Regions from separate parts of the Mesorhizobium sp. M0954 genome, predicted to be linked through region 1. Evidence: predicted binding sites of a transcription regulator. Region 1 holds the regulator's gene; the other holds the start of a gene.

Region 1 (4,429 bases):
ACAGGACCGGCTGCGTGCCGCACAGAAACCGGCGGATGCCGGTGCCGGCCGCATAGCCTGGCTCGAAGGCGAAGGGCCGTGCATGGCCCCACCAGCCGGTGAGCGGCTGCTGGATGTCGGAAAGATGCCGCTCAGCCGCATAGATGAAGGCAGGCGCGCCGGGGCCGCCATTCAGATATTTGTAGGTGCAGCCAACGGCAAAATCGGCGTTTGCCTTGTCGAGCTCGACTGGCATCGCGCCGGCGGTGTGGCAGAGATCCCAGACGATCATCGCCCCGGCTTCCTGAGCCCTGCGCGTCAGCGCCGGCATGTCGCGCAGTTCGCCCGACTTATAGTTGACGTGGTTGACCAGCACCACGGCGGTGCGTTCGTCGATCAGATCTTCGATGGTCGGCGCGTCGACCCCCGAGAGGCGCAGCAGCGTATCTTTTCGCGTCGAAACCACACCCTCGGCCATGTAGAGGTCCGTCGGAAAACTATCGCCCTCGGCGACGATGACCTGCCGCTCCGGTCGCATGGCCATGGCGGCGTGCAGCAGCTTGTAGATGTTGACCGATGTCGTGTCGCAGACCACTGTCTGGCCGGCCGCGGCACCGATCAGGCGCCCGAGCTGGTCGCCAAGTTCAAGCGGCATGTTGAACCAGCCGGCCGTGTTCCATGCGCGGATGAGATCATGCGACCATTCTTCGGTCGCGGCCTTGTGCAGTTCATCGAAAGCGGTACGTGAAGCAGCTCCTAGCGAATTGCCGTCGAGATAGATCACTCCTTGCGGCAACACAAAGCGGTCGCGCATCGCGCGCAGCGGATCCGCGGCATCCATCGCCTTTATGGCCACGAGATCGGGAATTCCTGTCATGATTTGTCTGCTCCCCCAAGATCCAACGCAACGCCGGACACGCATCGACTGTTCTTCCATTACCTGGTTGCGCGCAGCAAGGCTCCACCGGCGAGAAGCAGCCTGACCAGGCGGTGGAAACTGGGACTTAACCCGAGGTTGGCGTTTTGAGTTCGTTTCGTTCACGGTGCATCGACCAAACCGCACAGTCGATAAGGGTTCAATTCCGTGCCTTTTACCGACCGACGGCCGATGCCAGCGCCGCCTTCTAGGAGGCCAGAAGGGCGCAAACGAAAGCAGAATCAAGGCGATGAGGCTCGCGGCGGTGAAAATGCGGTACGCCGGTAGGGGACGTCGTTTGTTTCCCGAGCCTTAACGCATTCATTAAACTTTAAACAGTTGCGGAACACAACTGGAACAGATAGTGTTTGTTCTGGGTTTGTTTTTCTGATTCTGTTGGGGGTCGCTATGCTGACACGCAAACAACACGAACTGCTTATGTTCATCCACGAAAGGTTGAAGGAAAGCGGTATCCCGCCTTCATTCGACGAGATGAAGGAAGCGCTCGACCTGGCTTCCAAATCCGGAATCCACCGGCTGATTACGGCGCTGGAGGAGCGCGGCTTCATTCGCCGTTTGCCCAACCGGGCCCGTGCGCTGGAGGTGCTACGCCTGCCTGACTCGATCGCCCCCGGCCTCAATGCGGCACGCAAGTTCTCGCCGAGTGTCATCCAGGGCAGTCTTGGGCAAGGCGCCCCTCGGCAAGGCAAGCCGACATCGTCGCGCGTGCCCGCAGCCGGAAATGACGACGATGTCGTCGCCGCCGTTTCGATCCCGGTGATGGGCCGCATCGCTGCCGGTGTGCCGATCGACGCCATCCAGCACCAGACGCATTCGATTTCGGTGCCGCCGGATATGATCATGGGCGGCGAGCATTATGCGCTTGAGGTCAAAGGCGATTCGATGATCGAGGCCGGCATTTTCGACGGCGACACGGTGATCATCCGCAATGCCGATACGGCGAGCCCCGGTGAGATCGTGGTGGCACTGGTCGACGAGGAGGAAGCGACGCTGAAGCGGTTCCGCCGCAAGGGCGCCTCGATCGCCCTGGAAGCCGCCAATCCGGCCTACGAGACGCGCATCTTCGGACCAGACAGGGTCAAGGTGCAGGGCAAGCTCGTCGGACTGATCCGCCGCTACTGAGCTCCGCCCTTGGCGCCGGCTTTGGGGTTGTCGGCCCGGCGGTATGGCGGCAGGCCCCGTGCCGCGCGTGAAAATTTCCGCTGCACGTGCCAGGGCCGGTATGATTTTTCGACGGCGAAGCGGATCTCGGCGCGTGTTGCCGCTTGTGGATCGAAATAGACGGCGGCACTTCCCGCGCGCGCCAGTTGCCGTTTGGTGACGACGAGGACCAGCCGGTCGTAGTAGCAGGGGTTATGGGCGGTGGCGTCGTCGATGACGATCAAGCTGGCAAAGGCGCAGGCTGGCCGCGCAGTATCGCGGTCCTTGGCTTGCGCGATGATCGCGCCGGATGGATGCCTGGCAAGGCAGAGGCCGTCCGTGCAAATGAACGGCATGCCCGGCGGTAGGTCGGCCGGATCGGCAATGTCGAATTGCGGGTCGTTCTTTCCAGGTGTTTCCGGCGCGACGATAGCCTCTGATGTGAGCGCGCGTTTCCAGTTGTCGATGGTGAACTCATTCGGGCGTGCCCGGTTGACCGCGAGTTCACCGCTGCCGATCGGCAGCGCGACCAGCCGTGCGTCCTCCGAGACCAATACGTCGGGTATGCGTGTCTGCGTTGTCGTCAGCAAGCCGGCGAGCGCAAAAGGAAGTGCCGCCAGCCGCAACCACGTCGTCGCCATGCTGGCAATGACGAGGGCGATCGTCACCAGAAGGACGGATCTCAGCGAAATCAGCCCGACCGCATCGATCGGCGAGCGCTCCGAGATCCACCCGGACAGGGCGATCATCGCCGTCAGCCCCTTGCCCATGACATAGAGAAAAGGGCCATCCGCACCGAACGGCATCGCCAGCGCGCTGAGAACGGCGAAGGGCATGACGACCAGTGACACGATGGGCATGATGGCCAGATTGGCGAACAGGCTGAGCGGCGCCACGCGCTGGAAATGCCATATGGCGAAAAGCGCCGTGGCGCTCCCTGCAATGATCGAGGTCATCGCCAGACCGCACATGCCCAGCAGGACCTTTCGAGTGGCAAAGCGTAGCGGCGACTGCCGCGGCGGCGGCGTGGTGGCCCTGCCGGCGCGGTAATCGGACCAGCCTGCATAGGCGCCGACAAGGGCCGCCGTCGCGGCGAAGGACATCTGGAAACTCGGACCGACCACCTCGTGCGGCGACACCAGGATGACCGCGATGGCCGAGATCGCCAGGTTGCGCATGGTGAGCGCGGCCCGGTCGAACAGCACGGCGATAAGCATCACCGCCAGCATGATGAAGCTGCGTTCGGCCGCCACGACAATGCCGGAAAAGACGAGGTAGGCCGCAATCGAAAAAAGCGCGGCGGCCGCGGCATATTTCTTGACCGGCCGTCGCGATGAGAAATCGGGAAACAGCGCGAAGGCACCCCGCAGCAGCGCCATGATGGTGCCGGCGACCAACGCCATATGCAGCCCCGAGATGGAGATGATGTGGTAGATGCCGGTGCGCCGCATCGCTTCGTTGATCTCCTCGGGAATGCCGGCGCGCACGCCGACGATCAGCGCAGTAGCAATCTCGCCCTCGGCACCGCCGATGCGGCTGCGGATATGGTCGGCGATGGATTCACGCGCGTCTTCGATCGCGGAAGAAAGCTGCGCGGCAAGCGGCATGCTGTCCGACGACACGATTTTCGGATTGCCGAGAAAAAAGCCGCTGCCGCCGATACCGGCGAAATAGCTGTCGAAGGAGAAATCATAGCTGTCGGGCCGCACCGGGCCGGTCGGCGGCAGCAGCCGCACATAGCCGGTGATCTCGGAACCGGCGGTCAGCTCAGCCGGTATCTTCATCGCCGAAACGCGGACCCGTTCCGGCATGTAGCGCAGTGTCGGCCTGGCGGTTGAGATCACATCGATTGTCAGCCTGATGCGGCCGCTCGCCATGGACTCGTACGATACGACGCGACCCGTCAGCCGCGTCGAGATTTCGGAGCCGAGCATATGCGTTCCGACACGCCATGTTTCGAACTTGGCGGCAAGTACGCCAAGCGCGCAGAGCAGCGCCACCATGAAGCACAGGCGCGTCCTGGGCCATGACCGCGAGACGACGGCACAAAGGGTCGCGAGGAGCGCGATTGCGATCGGCTGTGGAAAGGCCGGCTCCACCGACAGCCCGAAATAAACGACCACCCCGCATGCGAGGAACACCGGCACCAGCAGGAAGGCGATGCCGCGGTCGAGTTCCAGACCGGCCGCTGTGGTTACGCTGTTGCGGATACGGGACGGTGACGGGAGGCGGAAACGCCTGCGCAGGCGTACGATAGGCTCGCCCGCGGGCACGAGAACCGTTGCTGGGTCGCTGGCCGGCAGCGACGGAGCATCGAAGCGCGGAGCAGGTAGCAATGCCGGTGCCGGCAGGACAGGCGGGGGAGCGGCAAAC
Region 2 (4,429 bases), on a different contig from region 1:
GGCGCTTCAGCAGTTGCCTCCGCGGCGGGCCGGGTCTCTTGCGTGACTTCTGCCTCAGCTTCAGGGGCTGGAGCTTCCGCGACAGGCTCTGCCGTCGCTTCGGTCACAGCTTCGGCCGCCGCCTCCGCAACAGGAGCCGCATCCGACACAGGTTCCGAAGCCTCCGCCGGCGGCTCTGCCGCGGCAGATGCTTCCGCCATCCTCGCCTGCTCGACGCGCGCAGTCTCTTCCGCCGCCTGCTTTGCAGCGGCAGCTTCACGCGCGGCATTGTCCTGTGCTTCGAGCCGCGCCTTGACCTCGGCCGCCGGTTTGGCATCGGCGCGATAGCCGAGTCCCTTCAGGATTTCTTCCATGTCGTCGGCGGTGGCGCCGAGAATCGACATCATCGGCGGCGTCACCATGAAGGACTGGCCGTCATAGGCGCCGTCGGGGCGAGGGCCGAGGCCCGGCTTCCAGTTGGTCGCCGGCCGGATCAGGTCGGCCAGCCGTTCGAGAATATCGACGCGTACAGCACGCCGGCCAAGATTGCGGTAGCCGGCAAGCTTGTAGAAGGTCTTGTCGAAGGTCGGATCGATGACCACCGAGGTGCGGCCGGAGGCCAGTGCGTGAACGACATCGCCGAAACCGGGCTTGTCCTTGCCGTCGTTTCTCAGCGCCCACAGCAGCGTTATCAGCCCGGCCGGCGCCGGCTTGATCAGCGCCGGCACGAAGACATGGTAGGCGCCGAAGCGCACGCCGAGACGGCGAAGCGCCGCGCGGCCTTCCTGGTCGAGCGATTTCATCTCGTCGGCGATGTCGCGACGGTTGATGAGACCGAAATGCTCGACGAGCTGGAAAGCAATGCCGCGGCCGATGCCGGTGATCTGCTCGGCATTCTTGAGGTCGACCAGCGGCTTCAGCAGGGATTCGATCTGGAAGTTTACGAAGCGCTCGGCGCGCGCCGCAACCTTGTCGCGTGCCGGGCCGGTGAGTTGCTCGTCGGCCAGCAGAACCAGACGCGGCTTCAAAGCGTCTTCGCCGGCGACCAGCGTGCCGATCGGCGCGCCGATCCAGCGCAGCGTGCCATCCGAACCCAGCGCGATGTCGCCATTGGCCGAGGCGCCGAAGCGCTCGGCCCGCGCCTCGAACTCGGCGGCAAGCGCCTTCTGCGCCGCCGCCCGCACCGCCTTGGCGTCTTCGCCGCCGGCGCTCTGGTCGGCGGTGAAGCGGAAACCTTGCAACTCGCCGACGTGATGGCCTTCGACGAGGACGGTTCCGGTTGGGCTGATTTCGGCTTCAGGCATCGTGTTTTCTCTAAGGCGCCGCATGAGGACGGAAGTCCTGCGGTCTACAAAACGTTTCGTCAACCGCTCATGCAGCGCATCCGACAATCTGTCTTCGATTTCGCGCGTCTTTTCCTGCCAGTGTGCCCGATCGGCCAGCCAGCCGGGCCGGTTGGAAACGAAGGTCCATGTGCGGATCTGGGCAATCCTGTGCGATAACGTGTCGATGTCGCCTTCGGTGGTGTCGGCACGGCGCACCTGCTCGGCCATGTAGTTCTCGTCGACATGGCCATGCCTGGCAAGGTCCATGTAAATGGAGGCAATCAAGTCGGCGTGCTGGGCCGGCGCGATCTTCCTGTAGTCGGGCAGCGCGCAGGCTTCCCACAGCAGCGCCACGCGCCTGGCATCGGTGGTGAGTGCCCGGACGTCCTCGTCGCGCGACAGATGCTCGAGCGCCTGTGCGTCTACTGCCGGCAGCGCGCGCGTCAGGCCTTCGACCGGGGCGTTGGTCTCAATCGACCGCTTCAGCGCATCGAGGTTGGCGAAATCGAAATGCGCGGTGCGCCACTGCAGTACTTTCACCGGGTCGAAATCATGCGCCTCGATTTTGTTGACCAGTTCATCATCCAGCGGATCGACCTGGCCGGTGACGCCGAAGGTGCCGTCGCGCAGATGCCGGCCAGCGCGGCCGGCAATCTGGCCGAGCTCGGCCGCCGTCAGGTTGCGGTACTGGTAGCCGTCGAATTTGCGATTCTGGGCGAAGGCGACGTGGTCGAGGTCGAGGTTGAGGCCCATGCCGATGGCGTCGGTGGCGACGAGGTAGTCGACGTCGCCCGACTGGAACAGCGCCACCTGGGCGTTGCGGGTGCGCGGGCTGAGTGCGCCGAGCACGACGGCGGCACCGCCCTGCTGGCGGCGGATCAGCTCGGCGATGGCATAGACCTCGTCGGCCGAAAAGGCGACGATCGCCGTGCGCCGCGGCAGGCGGGTCAGCTTCTTCGAGCCGGCATAGGCAAGGTGCGACAGGCGTGGCCGGGTCACCACCGACACGCCCCGCAGCAGGCGCTGCAGGATGCCGTGCATGGTGGCCGCGCCCAGCAGCAGCGTCTCCTGGCGGCCGCGCAGATGCAGGATGCGATCGGTGAAGATGTGTCCGCGTTCGAGATCGCCGGCGAGCTGGACCTCGTCGATGGCAACGAAGGCGGCGTCGGTCTCGCGCGGCATCGCTTCCACGGTGCAGACCGAGTATTTCGCGCCAGCCGGCTGGATCTTTTCCTCGCCGGTGATGAGCGCAACCTTATGGGCGCCGACCTTCTCGCAGACGCGCGTATAGACCTCGCGGGCAAGCAGCCTGAGCGGCAGGCCGATGACGCCGCTTTCGTGCGCCACCATGCGTTCGATGGCGAGATGGGTCTTGCCGGTGTTGGTCGGGCCGAGCACGGCCGTCACGTCTCGACCCGACAGGATCAGCGGTTCAGTGTGTTTCGGATGGATGTTCATCGGCCTGGAAATAAGGCTCTCTGCCTCGCATTGTCGGGAGCGCGCCCATATTGGCCGCGTATGACAGGCGACACATAGGGATTTCGGGCGCGAAGCGAAAGCGGAATATGCCGAGGGCAGGCCGATTGGTTGGTTCGAAGCCAGAAAATCTGTTCCCGATTAACAGTTGGAACGAGTCTGGAACGAATCAGCGACGAATCACTGACTCGCGCTGATTCAGGGTTTGTTCACGGCTACATCTGGGTTTTCTGTCGGCGTACCTCACCACATGCTGAATCACGGAAACTGGCCCGATTTATGCAAGCGGCATCCAAGCGAGCACTGCGGTTAACCTTTGCCGGCGAATGGTCGTGGCCGGCCAATCTGCTTCGCACAACGTTGTGAAATTATTGATGTTTCCTAACGCGCTTTAATCATTTCGAGGGTGTTTTCAGCTCTCGCCGTTAACGTTCCGCTCAAAGCCGGAACGAATCGGCGACGAATCAGAGATAGCCGAAGTTTCTTGGTTTGTTCACCGCAACATGTTGTGTTGTGGACAGCTTTTCCACCGAGAATCCACAGGCTGCCGGGCGGCTTTTGCACAAGCTGCGAGTTTGCCGTTAACCTTTGCGTGCCGGATTGGGGCAGCGTGCTGCATCGAGATCTTGCAACGGGAAGACCGCTATAGAAACGGGCCGTTTTGCAGGCCCGTTCGTCCAAGCGCGGATCTGTCTCAACGTAAAGACAAACGATCAGGCGACGTACTGGCCGCCATTGGCTGATATGGTCGAGCCGGTGATGAAACCGGCATCGTCGGAAGCGAGGAAGACGACGCAGCGCGCGATCTCCTCCGGCTCGCCGAGACGACCGACCGGGATGTGCGGGATGACGCGCTCGTTGAGGACCTTCTCGTCCATTGCCTTGACCATCTCGGTGGCGATGTAGCCGGGGCAAATGACGTTGACGGTGATGCCGGCGCGCGCGCCTTCCTGGGCCAGTGCCTTGGTGAAGCCGATATCGCCGGCCTTCGAGGCCGAATAATTGACCTGGCCGACCTGGCCTTTCTGGCCGTTGATCGAGGAGATGGTGATGATGCGACCGAACTTGCGGTCGCGCATGCCGCCCCACAATGGATGCGTCATGTTGAAGACGCCGGAAAGGTTGGTGTCGAGGACCTCTTTCCATTGCTCGCGGGTCATCTTGTGGAACATCGCGTCGCGAGTGATGCCGGCATTGTTGACCAGCACCGAGACGGGACCGAGATCGGCTTCGATCTGTTTGATGCCGGCGGCGCAGGCCTCGTAGTCGGCGACCGACCATTTATAGACCGGGATGCCGGTCGCGGCCTTGAACTTTGCCGCCGCTTCTTCATTGCCGGCGTAGTTTGCGGCGACCGAATAGCCGGCGCTTTTCAAGGCGACCGATATCGCCGCGCCGATGCCGCGCGACCCGCCTGTGACGATTGCAACCTTTGTCATATGTCCTCCCGGGAAATGCAGATGACTGAGCGTTGAAGCGGTGGGGTTTGCCCCCTATTCCCTACTCGCTTTGCGCCAGCATCCTATTCGTATCGCTTATCTCATCACAATGCTTCCACGCACATGGCAACACCCATGCCGCCGCCGATGCACAGCGTGGCAAGGCCTTTCTTGGCACTTCTGCGGCGCATCTCGTAGACCAGCGTGTTG

What was found. Region 1 encodes LexA, which represses DNA repair genes until DNA is damaged. Its sites were predicted from a motif close to TGTTCNNNNTGTGTTCNG; they were not measured.
Region 2: NKH93_RS21715 (helicase-related protein) is a predicted target of LexA. The motif match lies at 2,930-2,947, and genes of this name have one in related genera.

What each region holds. Positions count from the first base shown of each region.
Region 1 is NZ_JAMYNR010000012.1:184,892-189,320, reverse strand. Features, by position in the region: gene kynU (kynureninase) at 1-856, opposite strand, end outside; gene lexA (transcriptional repressor LexA) at 1,304-2,038, shown strand; gene NKH93_RS18620 (ComEC/Rec2 family competence protein) at 2,032-4,429, opposite strand, start outside.
Region 2 is NZ_JAMYNR010000016.1:44,924-49,352, reverse strand. Features, by position in the region: gene NKH93_RS21715 (helicase-related protein) at 1-2,762, opposite strand, end outside; gene phbB (acetoacetyl-CoA reductase) at 3,494-4,219, opposite strand; gene NKH93_RS21705 (acetyl-CoA C-acetyltransferase) at 4,324-4,429, opposite strand, start outside.